DNA from 2 places in the Micromonospora sp. NPDC002575 genome. Region 2 is predicted to be linked to the other one. Evidence: riboswitches for the same ligand, from Rfam matches in the RefSeq annotation. Region 2 holds a riboswitch; the other holds the start of a gene.
What was found. Region 2 has a riboswitch for cobalamin ahead of metE (5-methyltetrahydropteroyltriglutamate--homocysteine S-methyltransferase). Riboswitches for the same ligand answer to the same signal wherever they lie in the genome.

Region 1 (7,055 bases), on a different contig from region 2:
CGTGTTGACCTGGAGGAACTCGCCGGACATGGTCTCGCGCTTGAACAGGTTGGACACCTGCGGCTCGATGCACTCGTAGCAGCCGGCGATCGAGGCGATGGTGGCGGTCGGCGCGATCGCGACCAGCAGCGAGTTGCGCAGGCCGTGCGCGGCGATCCGCCCGCGCAGCGCGGCCCACCGCGACGCCTGGGTGACCCGCGCGCCCCACAGGTCCGGGTGCAGCTCGCCCTTGGCGGCCCGGGTCTGCGGGTACGCCGGGTGCGGGCCGAAGCGCTCGGCGAGCCCGGCGGAGGTCTCCAGCGCGGTCAGGAAGATCTCCTCCTGCACCCGGGCCGACAGCTCGCGCGCCTCGGGCGAGTCGAACGGCAGGCGCAGGGTGAACAGCGCGTCCTGCCAGCCCATCAGCCCGAGCCCGACGGGCCGCCAGCGCGGGTTCGACGCCGCCGCCTGCGCCGCCGGGTAGTAGTTGATGTCGATCACCCGGTCGAGGAACACCACCGCCGTGCGGACCGTGGCGCGCAGCCGCTCCCAGTCGACGCCGCCGGCGTCGACGTGCGCGCCCAGGTTGACCGAGCCGAGGTTGCACACCGCCGTCTCGTCGTCGTCGTTGACCTCCAGGATCTCGGTGCACAGGTTCGACAGGTGGACCACGTTGCCCGGCTCGCCGGTCTGGTTGGACAGCCGGTTGCTCGCGTCCTTGAACGTCATCCACCCGTTGCCGGTCTGCGCGAGCGTGCGCATCATCCGCCCGTACAGGTCGCGGGCCCGGACGGTGCGGACGGCCTTCTTCTCCGCCGCCCGGTACGCGGAGTCGAACGCCTCGCCGTAGAGGTCGGGCAGCTCGGGGGCGTCGGACGGGTCGATCAGCGACCAGTCGCCGTCGGCCTCGACCCGGCGCATGAACTCGTCGGGGATCCAGTTGGCCAGGTTCAGGTTGTGGGTACGCCGGGACTCCTCGCCGGTGTTGTCCCGCAGCTCCAGGAACTCCTCGACGTCCGGGTGCCACGGCTCCAGGTAGACACAGGCCGCGCCCTTGCGCCGCCCGCCCTGGTTGACCGCCGCCACCCCGGCGTCGAGCGTCTTGAGGAACGGCACGATCCCGTTCGAGCGCCCGTTGGTGCCCCGGATCAGCGCGCCCCGGCCCCGCACCCGCGACCAGGAGATGCCGATGCCGCCGGAGAACTTCGACAGCTTCGCCACCTGGTGGTAACGCTCGTAGATCGAGTCGAGCTCGTCGCGCGGCGAGTCGACCAGGAAGCACGACGACATCTGGGTGTGCCGGGTGCCGGAGTTGAACAGCGTCGGCGAGCTCGGCAGGTACGCCAGGCTGGACATCAGCCGGTAGAAGTCGACCGCCTCCCCCGCCGTCTGCGACAGCCCGCAGGCCACCCGCAGCAGCCAGTACTGCGGCGTCTCCACCACCAGCCGGGTCCGCGGGTGCCGCAGCAGGTAACGGTCCGCGACCGTGCGCAGGCCGAAGTACTCGAACCGCAGGTCACCGGCCGGGTCGACGGCGTCGTCCAGCTCGCGGGCGTGCGCGGCCACGAACGCGGCCGTGTCGTCGCCGATCAGGCCGAGGCCGTGGGCGTACCGGATGGACTGGCTGAAGCTGTCGACCTCCTGCCCGCGGACCTCCTCGGCCACGTACGCGGCCAGCAGCCGGGCCGCCAGCTTCGAGTACTGCGGCTCCTCGCCGATCAGCTCCGCGGCCGTCTGGATCGACAGCTTGTCCAGCTCGGCGGTGGTCGCCCCGTCGTACAGGCCGCTGATCGTCCTCGTCGCCACCCGCAACGGATCGACCTCGTCCAGGTCGGCGACCCAGCGCTCGACCGCCTTGACGATCTTGTTGACGTCCACCGGCTCGGTGTCGCCGTCTCGCTTCCGCACCTGCATGACGTGCCGGCGTTGCTCCGGCCCCGCCAGCTCCCGCGTCCCGCTCATGTTCGTCCTCCTGACGCCCGTCCCCGAGGTCGAGGGCGCGCGGGAGGACGCCGCCGGCCACCCGCGGTGGCACACTTCGCCGCCGCTGCCGGCTGATGGCGTCGGCCGTCCCACGCGGCCTTCGACCGCCGCACGCGTCGCGTGCGGCACGCTGGCAGGTCTTCGGACTCGCGGGCGTCGTGCTCGATGCCTACTGGCCGTCGCTTCCCAGGCCCGGCCGGGCCCAGTGCTTCGTTGACGGCGGTCGTTCCCACTCACCGCTGCGGGGCAGCCCCGGACTCACACCGGGTTCCCTCTTGCCTCGACCACCGTGGACCGATGGCCGAACCAGCTACGGGTGACACCATATATGGGCACAAGGCGAAGATGGCAACACCAGATGATGGGTCGGGCGAGTCGCCGCGCAGCGTAACTCCACACTCGCGCCAGGTGAGCGGCAAAGCGAGCCGCGGGCGGCCGGGAAGGCGAAATGGACCGGCAGGGCGTGAAGGAGTTCGGCGACGCGTTCTTCGCCGGCATGCCCGACCTGCGACACCCCCTCGTCGAGCTGGTCGCGGACGGCGACCTCGTGGCGCTGCCGGACCGGCTGACCATCATGCGACAGATCGGCGCCCTGCCGTCGTAGCCGGACGCCAGCCGCCGGGGCGGCACCTAAGTCGCCCGCCCCGGCGGCGGCCGGATCGGGAAGTCGAATGACAGATGTGACTCCCCCGGCCACCGCACAGCATTGGTGCGGCAACCACTCGAACGGGCGACAGGAGCATTCACGCCATGCAGACGATCCTCATCACCGGCGCCTCCTCCGGATACGGGCGGGAGACCGCCCGGCACTTTCTCGCGCAGGGGTGGAACGTCATCGCCACCATGCGGACGCCGCGCGCGGACGTCCTGCCCGAGTCGGACCGGCTCCGCGTCCTGGAGCTCGACGTGACCAGGCCCGACACGATCACCGCCGCGTTCGCCGCGGCGGGGCCCATCGACGCCCTGGTCAACAACGCCGGCATCGGGCTGATCGGCGTCTTCGAGGGCACGCCCATGGCCCGGGTCCGGGAGATCTTCGAGACCAACACCTTCGGGGTGATGGCGACCACCCAGGCGGTGCTGCCGCAGTTCCGCGAGCGCGGGTCCGGCGTCGTGGTCAACGTGACCTCCAGCGTGGTGCTCGGCCACATGCCGCTCTCGGCCGTCTACAAGGCCAGCAAGATGGCCATCGAGGGGTTCACCGCGTCCCTCGCCCTGGAGCTCGCGGAGTTCGGCGTGCGGGCCAGGACCGTCGAGCCGGGCGCCTGCCTGACGACGAACTTCGCCGCCGGTGCCACGAACAACATCGACGTCACCACCTCGCTGGAGGGGTTGGTCCCGGCGCCCTACGAGCCCTTCGCGAAGAAGGCCCTCGGCGGCTTCGTCAACCAGGACCTGTTCACCCGGGAGAGCGATGTCGCCGAGACGGTGTGGCGGGCCGTCCACGACACCACCGGCCAGCTGCGCTTCCCCGCCGGCCCCGACGCCCTCTGGCTCGACCAGGCGAGGTGATCGACCGGACCGCGCGGTGCGGCGCGGTCCGCCGGTCCGGCCCCGCGCGTGCGGGGCCGGACCGCCGCGCCACATCGTCACCAACACGTCGGCCGGCATTCCTGACGTCATTCCCGGCAGCCGTGCCGCCCGAGTGATTGGACCGCCCTGTGACCTGCCTGGCCAACGACACCGACACCGACACCGACATCCGCATCCGTGAGCTGCTCGCCGCGCACGGCACGCCACTGACCCGGTTCGTCCACGGCCTGACCAACAGCCACCGGCAGACCGCCGAGGACGTCATCCAGGAGACCCTGCTGCGGGCGTGGCGTCACCTCGACTCGCTGCCGCCCGACAGCGACGGCCGAAGGCGACGCTGGCTGTTCACCGTCGCCCGGCGGCTCGTCATCGACGAGGCCCGACGGCGGCAGGCCCGCCCGGTCGAAGTCGCCACGCAGACGGACCAGGAGTGCGGCGCGACCGGCGACGACACCGCCGACACCGCGATCGCGAACCAGGCGCTGCGGGACGCGGTCGGCCGGCTCAGCGCCGGCCACCGCCGCGTGCTGCACGAGGTCTACTTCCGCGACCGCACGGCCCACGAGATCGCCGCCGACCTGGGCGTCCCGGTCGGCACCGTGCGCTCCCGCGTCTACTACGCGCTGCGCGCCCTCCGCGCCGCGGTGGCCGAAGGCTGACCCGGGGACGGCCGGCGCCGACCCCCGGCGGCGGGGTCACGGACGGCGGGCCGGCCCGCAGGGTGCGCGGGCCGGCCCGGATCCGGGTGGCGGCCGGCTAGGAGGTCCTCAGGCTCCACTGCTGGTTCGCGCCGCCGTTGCACGACCACAGGACGATCTTCGTGCCGTTGGCGGTGGCGGCGCCGCTGGCGTCCAGGCAGAGCCCCGACGCGACGCCCGTGATGGTGCCGTTGGCGTTGACGTTCCACTGCTGGTTGCTGCCGCCGTTGCAGTCCCAGATCACGACCGTGGTGCCGTTGCTGGTGCCCTGGCCGTAGGCGTCCAGGCACTTGTTGCCGTACACCTGGAGCTGGCGGCTCGACGTGTAGGTCCACCGCTGGTTGCTGCCGCCGCCGCAGTCGAAGAGCTGCACCTGCGTGCCGTTGGTCGTCGTCGAGTTCGGCACGTCCACGCAGCGGTTGGACTGCGCGCCGACGATGGCGCCCTGCTGGCCGTTCCCGCCGTTGGCCGGGGGCGGCGGCGCCACCACGGCCGGCGCGGCCGACACGACGGTGGCGCGGTCCAGCGCGACGGGGCCGTTGCCGACGACCCGTACCCGCACGACGTGCTGCCCCTGGGTGAGGGCCCCGCTGTTGAAGAGCGCCACGTTGCCGCGGCGGGCGGACGCCTGGAAGCTGACCGTCTGCTCCGGGCCGCCGTCGACCGACACGGCGGCCGAGCCGTGCGACGGGTCCTGCACTCCAAACAGCACCACGCGGTTGCCGGTGACGGTGAGGGTGGCCGTGTCGCCGGCCGTGCCGCTGCGGGTGTAGTCCTTGCTGAAGGTCTGGTTGTCCCCGACGGCCTGCCAGCTCCCCGCGTAGGTGAAGCTCTGCCGGTCGTTGACGTCGACCGGGAAGCCGAACGTGTACGCGCCGCTGGTCGGCACGGTCGGGTCGGTGAACGCGGTCGTGTTCACGGTGACGCTCGCCGACGTCAGGCCCGGCGCGGACGCCGTCAGCGTCACCGCGCCGGTCTGGCCCAGCGCGCTCTTGACGTACACCGCGCCGGTGCCGGCCTCCAGGGCCAACGGGCTCTCCCCCACGACCGCCCCGGGCCCGGTGACGCTGAACGACACGGGGGCGCTGTTGGTGGGCACCACCTGGTTGTTGCTGTCCAGGGCCCTGACCACGACGCGGGTCATGTCCCCGCCGTCGGCCTTGATCGCGGAGTCGTCGGCCGTCAGCGTCAGCCGGGTCGCCGCGCCGGGGGTGTGCCGGGTGTCGGTGGCCACGACCTGTCCGCCGATCCAGCAGTCCGCCCGCAGTTGCCCGCTGCTCACGGTGATCCCGGTGAACTGGAACATCGGGTGCGGCAGGCTCGTGTACGCGTTGGGGTTGACGCGCCCGCGGGACGCGCCGTTGACGAACAGCTCGACCTGCTGGCAGTTGCCGCCGACAAGGACGGTGCCGCTGGAGACGCCGGGCGTCCACTGGCTGGCGATCGACACGTACGGCCCGTACAGCGCGGGGTCGCGCTGCGAGGCGTACGCGGCGGCGGCGATCTTCGGGATCCGGAAGATGTCCGAGACGCCGTGGTAGCAGGTGTAGTCCTGGCAGGACGGCGGGGTGACGAACGTGGTGTTGTAGTCGAACGCCGCCCAGCCCAGCGCCCCGGCCATGTTGGACCTGCCGGCGGCGGTGTTCTGCACGTTCAGGTGCACCTTCATCGTGTTGACCTGCGTCTGCTCCGGGTCCCACGACTTGTGCGGGGAGGTGTGCCCGACCGCCTCGGTGACCAGCCACGGCAGCACGGTCGGGGCCTCCGCGGTGCCCGAGAAGTCGTTGTAGGTGTAGACGTCCTCCAGCAGCTCGCTGCCCTTGAAGTTGCGCACGCCGCCCGTGGGACGCGACGGGTCGAGCTGCCGGGCCAGGTTGTTGGTGCGGGTGTAGAAGTTGTGGTTGTCGCCGGACTCGTTGATCCGCACCCCCCACAGCACGATCGACGGGTGGTTGCGGTCGCGCATCACCATCTCGCGGACGTTCTCCACCGCGATGTCCTGCCAGGCGGTGTTGCCGATGTGCTGCCAGCCGGGGATCTCCTCCATGACCAGCAGGCCGATCTCGTCGGCGCGGTCGAGGAACTCCGGGTCCTGCGGGTAGTGCGAGGTCCGCACGATGTTCGCGCCGAGCTCGTACTTGATGATGTCGGCGTCCTTGGCCTGGAGGCGGTTGGGCGCGGCCCGGCCGATGTAGGGGTAGGACTCGTGCCGGTTGAGCCCGCGCAGCTTCAACGCCTGGCCGTTGATGGAGAACTTGCCGTCGCTCTTGTTGAACTGGATGGTCCGGATGCCGAGCCGGGTCTTGTGCTCGTCCACGTAGGTGGCGCCGTCGCGCACCTGCGTGTAGACGGTGTAGAGGTACGGGCGGTCCGGGTGCCAGGTGGTGGGGTTGGCGATCGTGCTGGTGTTGTAGGCGAACTCGGCGGCCGACTGCGCGCCGATGGTCTGGGTGGCCGTGCCGGTGGCCACGACGTTGTTGGTGGCGTCGACGACCTGGGTGACGACGGTGACCGACCGGGACTGTGCGCTGTCGTTGCGCACCCGGGTCCTGGCGTTGACGGTGGTGGTGTTGGGGGTGGTCAGGTACGTCCAGTCCACGTGCACCGGGTCGGTGACGATCATGTTGACGTCGCGGACGATCCCGCCCCAGACGTAGTAGTCGATCGCGCCGCCCTCCGGCGGGATGTCGTTGCGGGTCATGGAGTCGACCTTCACCGCGATCACGTTGTCGGCGCCGCCGATGTTCAGGTACGGCGTGATGTCGTACGTGAAGGAGGTGTATGCGCCCTTGTGCTGGCCGACGAAGGTGCCGTTGACGTAGACGTCGGCGACCTTCGCGACGCCCTGGAACTCGACGGCGA
Region 2 (7,055 bases):
CGGTGTCGTCGCGCCACGCCGCTGGGGCGGACGGCAGCGGTTCGGGCAGCGACGTGGCGCCGTCGCGCAGGGCTCGGCCGAGCAGGACGACCTCGTCGACCTTCTGCCGGGCGAAGGCCAACCGCCGGCGCAGCCGCGGATCGAGCGTCGCCTCGGCGGCGAGGTCCACCGGCACGTGCAGCAGGGAACAGGAGGCGGACACGGCGACGTGGTCGGCGAGCCCGGTGACCACCGCACCGGTCGTTATCGCCGCCCGCAGGTCGGTGCGCCAGACGTTACGGCCGTCGACCAGTCCGGCGACGATCGTCTTGCCGTGCAGTGGGCCGGCCCCGGCGAGACGTCGCAGGTTGCCGGGCCCGGCAACGAGGTCCAGGCCGAGCGCCTCGACCGGCGTGTCCAGCAGCGCGGGCAGCGCGTCACCGAGTTCCCCGAAGTAGGTGGCGACGAAGATCCTCGGCCGCTGCCGCACGGAGCACAACCGCGTGTAGGCATCGCGTAGCGCCTCGGTCTCGGCCGTGGTGCGGTCGGCCACGTAGGCGGGTTCGTCGAGCTGAACCCACGTGACACCGGCGGCGGCGAGGGCACGGAGAATGTCGGCGTACACGTCGACGAGTTCGGTCATCCGATCGAATGCCCCGGCACCTGGCGTGGAGGTCTTGGCCAGCAGCAGGAACGTGGCGGGCCCGACCAGCACCGGTCGGCTCTCGATACCCAGCGCGCGGGCTTCTCCGTACTCACGCAACGCCTTGTCGGGGTTCGCGGCGAACACGGTGTCGGGTCCGATCTCCGGGACCAGGTAGTGGTAGTTGGTGTCGAACCACTTCGTCAGCTCCAGCGCCGGTTCGGCGTCGACGCCGCGGGCCATGGCGAAGTAGGTGTCGAGCCCCGACAGGCCGAGCCGGGCGAAGCGTCGTGGGACCGCGCCGACGGCCACCGCCGTGTCGAGGACGTGATCGTAGTAGGAGAACGTGTTCGACGGGATCGCGTCCAGGCGGGCGTCGCGCAGCGTCCGCCAGACCCCGGCGCGCAGCGCGACCGAGGCGCTCTCCAACTCCGCGGCGTCGATGCGGCCCGCCCAGTAGGCTTCCACGGCCTTCTTCAGTTCACGGTTCCCACCGATACGTGGATAGCCGAGCACGGTGCTCTGACCGAATGTGGTGCTCATGGGTCCTTCCCTCGAAGCGTCCGAGGACTCGCGCGAGGGCGGGAGGGAAGAGGCGCAGGGATGCGCCGGCTTCCGCCCCGGCCTTCCCGAGAGACCGTCAGCGGCGCACACCGGCCGGTGTACGCAGTGCGGGCAGGTCTTCGGACTCGTGGGCATGACCTGTTCGGTCGCCTACTGGCCGTCGCTTCCCAGACCTCGCGGTCCAGTGCTTGATGACGGCGGTCGTTCCCACTCACCGCTGCGGGGCAGTCCCGGTCTCGCACCGGGTTCCCTCTTACGACGCCGCGACGCTCGAACGTCACGGCGAACCAGCACTGCTGTCTATCCTAGGTGTCCAGAAGCGATCGGCGTTGGCGCGGCACGAGGTGCGTCAAGCCCGGGCCCGACTGGCGTGCATCGAGGCGATCGTCGCGGAGGCCGACCCGACCGACAGCTTGTGCGAACGTCTCACCCGGGTGCTGGCCGGCTCGGATGCGGCTCGGCCAACAATCGGACGTCAGGAAAGGTGACAGGGTCGCCCTTTAGCCCGCGTTCACGGCCGGCTCCCGTTACCTCCATCCTCGATGCCATGCTCGGCATGAGTGCTCATACGCAATTTCTGCAGCCGCAGGTCAGAGAAGCAGGGTTCGCTTCCGGCCTTCGGGGAAAAGGCTCACGCCGAGGTGAGGCGGTTCCGCCTCACCTCGGCGCTCCTATGACAGGTCAGGATCCCGACAGGGTGAAGTACGGCGATCCAGGAATGCTGCCATACGTCCTGAACACGCTCTTCTTCAGGTCGTTGATGTTCCGGGTGCCGAGGTAGACCGTGGCGCCGTTCTTGTAGCCGTAGACGTTCACCGGCTCGCTGCTGTACTTGCCGAAGTGAACCGTGGAGCAGCCGCCCGGCGGCGCAACGTACGTGGTCAGGCCGCCGCGATACGGAAACTCGAGGTACGAGCTGTAGTTGCCCTTGCTGCACACCCCCGTCGCGCCAGTGGCCGCGAGGGCCGGGCTCGCGGACGCGAGCGTCCCCACCGTGGCAGCAACGGCGAGCAGGCCGACAATCTTTGCCCGTCGCCGATTCTGAACATTCTTGGCCATGCTGTTCCACTCCCGCCTGGTTGCCAGTTGCCTGGCGTATGTGCGTACACCTCGTTCACGTGCCCGGCTGGAGAATGGTTCACGGTTTCTCTGGCGCCACCACGACTCAGCGCCAACGCCCAGCCACGATCCCAAACGGCCGCTGCCGTACCAGGCGGGCAACGGCGGCCCTGTGGCGCGGTCGGACGATCATGATCAGTCCGGCGGTGATCACGAGTCCCACTCCCAGCGGTATCCCGGCGAGCAGCCACGGGTTTGCCTTGAACGCTCGGCTGGATGCACCGACCTGCCCGGGCGGGGGGAAGGTGACCTGGCTGGCTGCGGTCTTCCTCACCAGGCCGCTTTGCAGGTGCACCTCCGCCTTCCATGGGCCGTTCGGCAGGTCTCGAGGGAAGCGGATGGTGACGGTGCCGGAGGTGCCGGGCGCCAGGGTGGCGCCCTGTGCGACGTTGAACGGTCCGGTGTGCATGCCGGCGGGGCCGTCGGACAGGTTGGCGGAGCCGGTGATGTCCAGGGCGCGCTCGCCGGTGTTGCGCACGGTGATGCCGAGGGTGGGTATGCCGTCGTTGTCGCGGGCCGGGGTCATTTCGCCGATGGTGAAGTCGGAGGGAGGCTCCCCGCCGGGGCCGATGTCGAGGTACATCCGGATGCCCACGCGGCGGACCTGGCGGACGGTGACGTTCGGGTCTGGTTTCGGCGTGACCTGCGCCCAGATCACTCCGTACCGTTCGCCGCGTGACGCGTCCGGGGGCACGGTGATGGTCACCCGCACCCGTGCGTCCGTGTGGGGCTTCAGGTCGACGGCGGGGCGGTCGAGGGACACCCAGGAGGTGAGCTCGTTGGTTTCCCTGCCTTCGCCGAACTGGAACTCGCCCTTGCTGATGCTCGCGGCGGCGGGGTAGACCTCGATGTGTTGCGGGTTGTCGGAGTCGTTCTTGACGAGCACCTGACGGTGGATGGTGGCGCCGGGTGGCAGGTGGTCGACGATGTACCGCCGCGCGCGGGGGTCTTCCCGTCGGTTGGCCGGCGCCTCCAGCAGTTGGATGCCGATGCTTCCCGCGTCCGGGTCCGTTGCGGGCTCGCTGGCCTGGGCGGGTCCGCCCAAGCCAGCGATGCACAGCAGGGCCAGGGCAGCCAGCCGGCCCGGGTAGTCAGGCCACCGAATGGGTCACCGTCCCGGTGTAGAGCCCCCCCGCGGCAGACAGGGGCACGTCGACGATCAGGTTCGGGTTCCAGGTCGCCGAGTTGTCGCCGGTGCCACCGCTGTGGGTGAAGGCGGTCAGCGGTGAGGTGTTGCTCAGCGGTTGCGCGCTGGCGCTGGTGGGCTGGCCGGGGGTGAAGGTTCCGGTGCCGGTGGTCGCGATCGCCGGCCCGGACCAGTAGCTCACGTCTGACGCCGGGATGACCTGCCCGGTGCTCCCGGAGCCGGTGGTGAAGTCGGTGGACGTCACGCTGGCTGTCCAGCTGGCGTTGGCTGCGGCCCGCTGGTCCGTCACCGTGACCTGGCCGAGGGCGCCGGTGATCGTCCCGCCGGGCGAGCCGCTACCGAGGTTCGCCGCACCGGGCGTATCGATGGTCAAGGCCCCCGTGTTCACCGTGAAGGTGACCGTTGTGCTGTCCGACGCCGCTGCAAAGGCCGGTGCGGCGGACAGACCCACCACCGCCACTGCGGCCGTGGTGAACAGTAGAACTCTGCGCATGCTGCAACCTCATCTCCCGATATCCCCGGTCCGCCGCGTGGGAACGCGGCGGGCAGTCACAGATGCACGATAACCAGAAAAAGCCGCAGGAGCCCCATAACTACGTGAATCGGACAAACGGTGACGCCTCAACGACGAAGCCAACCAACCAGAAGCAACCATCCGGTTACCCGACACCCGGTCAGGCGACCGAGTGGGTCAGGATCGCGGTGTAGGTGCCGGCCACCGCCGACAGCGGGACGGTGATCACCAGGGTGGGACGCCAGGTGGCGGAGTTCGTCCCCGAGCCACCACGCAGACTGAACGCGGTTTGCGTCTGGCTGAGGGGCTGGGCCTGGGCGGCCGTGGCCTGCCCCGGGGTGAAGGTACCGCTGCCGGTGGTGGCGGTGGCCGGCCCGGACCAGTAGGAGGCGTTGCCCTTCGTGACGGTGAAGCCGGAAGTGCCAGTGAAGTCGGTGATCGACACGGTGGCCGTCCAGGCGGCGGGCGAAAGCGCACGTTGGTCGGTCACCGTCACCGCGCCGATGCTGCGGCTGACGGTGACGCCCGGACTGCCGCTGCCAATGCTGGCGGTGGCAGGCACGGTGATGGAGAGGGATCCGGGCGGCGGCGCCGCCGTGAGCCGGGCCGACTGGCTGCCGGTGGTCTCGGCGGTGCCGACCACCACCCTGGTAAAGGTCGCCGTAGAGACACTGACCGTCAGCCGCACGGCGGCGGCGTAGACGCCTGCGGCGGTGGCCGAGGAGGAGCCCGATATCCGGATGGTTGCCTTGTTGCTGCGATCGGCGATCAGGGACAGGCCAGCGTAGTCGCCGGTGGTCGGCGCGGTGAGGGCGACCGATGCACCCGCGTCGGCGGTGAATGCCGCGCCGCTGACCGTCGGGCCGCAGGGCGTGGGATACGTGGAACAGCCGAGATAGATCGCGACGCCGCTGCCGGTCAGCTGACTGCCCGTGCCGGTCACCGTGACGCCGCCGGTCACGACGAAGGTGCCAGCAGCGAGGGTGAGACGCGCGCCGCCGCTGACAGTGATGGTGTCGTACACCCCAGGGTTGATGGTCCGCGAGCCGGTGGTCAGGGTGACGTTGGCAAAGGGTGGGGTCGGCGTGGCGGGGCAGGCGGCGTCGCCGGGGCAGAGGGGCAGGCTGGCATAGGGATCGGTGCCGGCGGGCTGGTTGACCGGTGCCGGGCTGAACGCGCCGGTGTTCTTGGCTGCGAAGCCGGCGGGGGCGGCCGGACCGCCGATGGTGGTGGTGGCGCTGATCAGCGCGGTGCCCGATTCGCCGCTGGCCAGCGCCGCTTCGCTGCTCGTGGAGTTGACCAAGATCGCCCCGGTGACGCTGATGGTGCCTGGTTGAGCGCGCAGGGCGTCCTTTGCCGAGGGGTCGAGGACGCACAGGGTGGCGGTACACGGAGTGGCCGCCTGCGCGGCAGGCGCCGAGGTCACCAGACCGGCCGGAGGAGCAAGGAGGAGCAAGCCGAGGATCGAGGATGCTCGCAACAAGCGGCGGGGGCGACTCAGACCTATCACTCGTACATTATTAGCAACTCCAGCATCAAACGTCGCAAAAAGGTCATACGCCCCGCGCCTCGACCCGCCCGAACTTGCCCTGCCGGTGGTCCGCTCCGCACCCGGCCCAACCACCCCAATCGCCCCAATCTGCCGAAAACAGTCATCTACCCCCAAATGCGACCTATCATCGCTCGTGTTCGTCTTCGGAATCTGACGGGGGTTGTGAAAGTGAGAAAGATGATGCGCCAGTACGCGGCGGTCGCCGCGATGGCCACAGGGCTGCTGATGGCATGGAGCGTGCCGGCGGCAGCGCAGGCCACGATCGACATCAACCCGGGCAACGTGCCCACTACCGCTGCCGCGTTCACCCAGGACTGCGACCCGAACCTCGGCGGCGGACCCTATCCGAATGAGGACGTGTGGGTGTTCAACCTGCCCGGCAACCCGGACACCTCCGGGGTGTTCGAGTCGGTCACCGCGACCTTCTCCACCCCGCAGGGCACCGTGACCGTCACCATCCCCACCGACGGCGGCGAGATCGTCAACGACCTCGGCACCAGCAAGGCGTGGATTCGGCTACCCGCCGGGTGGACGCTGACCGGCGCCACGGCGACGATCAGCGGGCAGGCGGACTTCTTCGTCCTGACCCACACCTGCGCCGCGAGCGGCACCCCCACCCCCACACCCACCCCGACGGGGTCACCGACCGGCCAGCCCACCCCGACGCCGACGGCGACGGGGTCACCGACCGGCCAGCCGACACCGACACCGACGGCGACGGGCTCGCCTACCGCCAAGCCCACACCGACTAAGTCCAAGCTGCCCGTCACCGGCGCCAACCGCGGATCCGGACCGATCGGCCTGGCCGCCGCCGGCGTGCTCACCGTCGCGGCCGGCACGGTCCTCGTGTTGGCGCGCCGCCGCCGCGGCACGCGTGCCTGACACCTCATGTTGGCCCTGCCGGCCAACGCGGTAAGCAGGTGACCGAAACGGTCACCCGCGGCTGGCACGGGGCCGCCGACCTCCTACGGCGCGCCCCGTGCCAACCGCATCCACCTGCTGCGGCACCTCCGCCCGTGGCGACATGCGGTTTTGCACTACAACAGGCTTCGCCCGCGAGACCTGGCACCCGTCCTAACAGGAATCTCGTAGCTGGCCCGGATCCTTCTCGTACGTCCTGATGGTCTGGTCTGGAGGTTCGATGAGGGGACTCACATCGGCGCGGCCGGACTGGCCGCCGCTGTGGTGCTGGGGCTCGGACAACCCGCCTGGGCCGCGCCGGACGCCGGCGGCACGCCGGGCGGTGGCGGAACCGGCCGGGATGGCGGGGTGCCGGTGGGGTCCTCCGGCAGGCGGGGCCGCCACGGCCGCAGGTGGTCGACGCCCAGGTCCCACAGCGTGCGGACCAGTTCGAGAGCCGCCACGCCCCGCGCGTCGTAGCACCGGTACCCGGCACCGGAGTACCCGGCCGGCGCGACGATGCCCTCGTCGGCATAGAACCGGATGGCGCTGACACTCAGACCCGTACGCCGGGCCACATCCCCGATCGACAACCACTCGTCCATGGCCACCACCCCGACGTCTCAAGCCGCTGGAG

Region 1: linked by a shared signal. The riboswitch ahead of ACFYWL_RS14830 (ribonucleoside-diphosphate reductase subunit alpha) and the one ahead of metE (5-methyltetrahydropteroyltriglutamate--homocysteine S-methyltransferase) in region 2 are both predicted to bind cobalamin.

The regions. Positions count from the first base shown of each region.
Region 1 is NZ_JBIARA010000008.1:135,628-142,682, forward strand. It holds gene ACFYWL_RS14830 (ribonucleoside-diphosphate reductase subunit alpha) at 1-1,941, opposite strand, end outside; cobalamin riboswitch at 2,077-2,288, opposite strand; gene ACFYWL_RS14835 (hypothetical protein) at 2,411-2,566, shown strand; gene ACFYWL_RS14840 (SDR family oxidoreductase) at 2,713-3,474, shown strand; gene ACFYWL_RS14845 (sigma-70 family RNA polymerase sigma factor) at 3,624-4,154, shown strand; gene ACFYWL_RS14850 (glycoside hydrolase family 2 TIM barrel-domain containing protein) at 4,252-7,055, opposite strand, start outside.
Region 2 is NZ_JBIARA010000020.1:90,605-97,659, forward strand. It holds gene metE (5-methyltetrahydropteroyltriglutamate--homocysteine S-methyltransferase) at 1-1,165, opposite strand, end outside; cobalamin riboswitch at 1,279-1,493, opposite strand; gene ACFYWL_RS25455 (hypothetical protein) at 1,868-2,245, opposite strand; gene ACFYWL_RS25460 (hypothetical protein) at 2,352-3,350, opposite strand; gene ACFYWL_RS25465 (hypothetical protein) at 3,397-3,912, opposite strand; gene ACFYWL_RS25470 (hypothetical protein) at 4,127-5,422, opposite strand; gene ACFYWL_RS25475 (LPXTG cell wall anchor domain-containing protein) at 5,687-6,400, shown strand; gene ACFYWL_RS25480 (MerR family transcriptional regulator) at 6,670-7,023, opposite strand.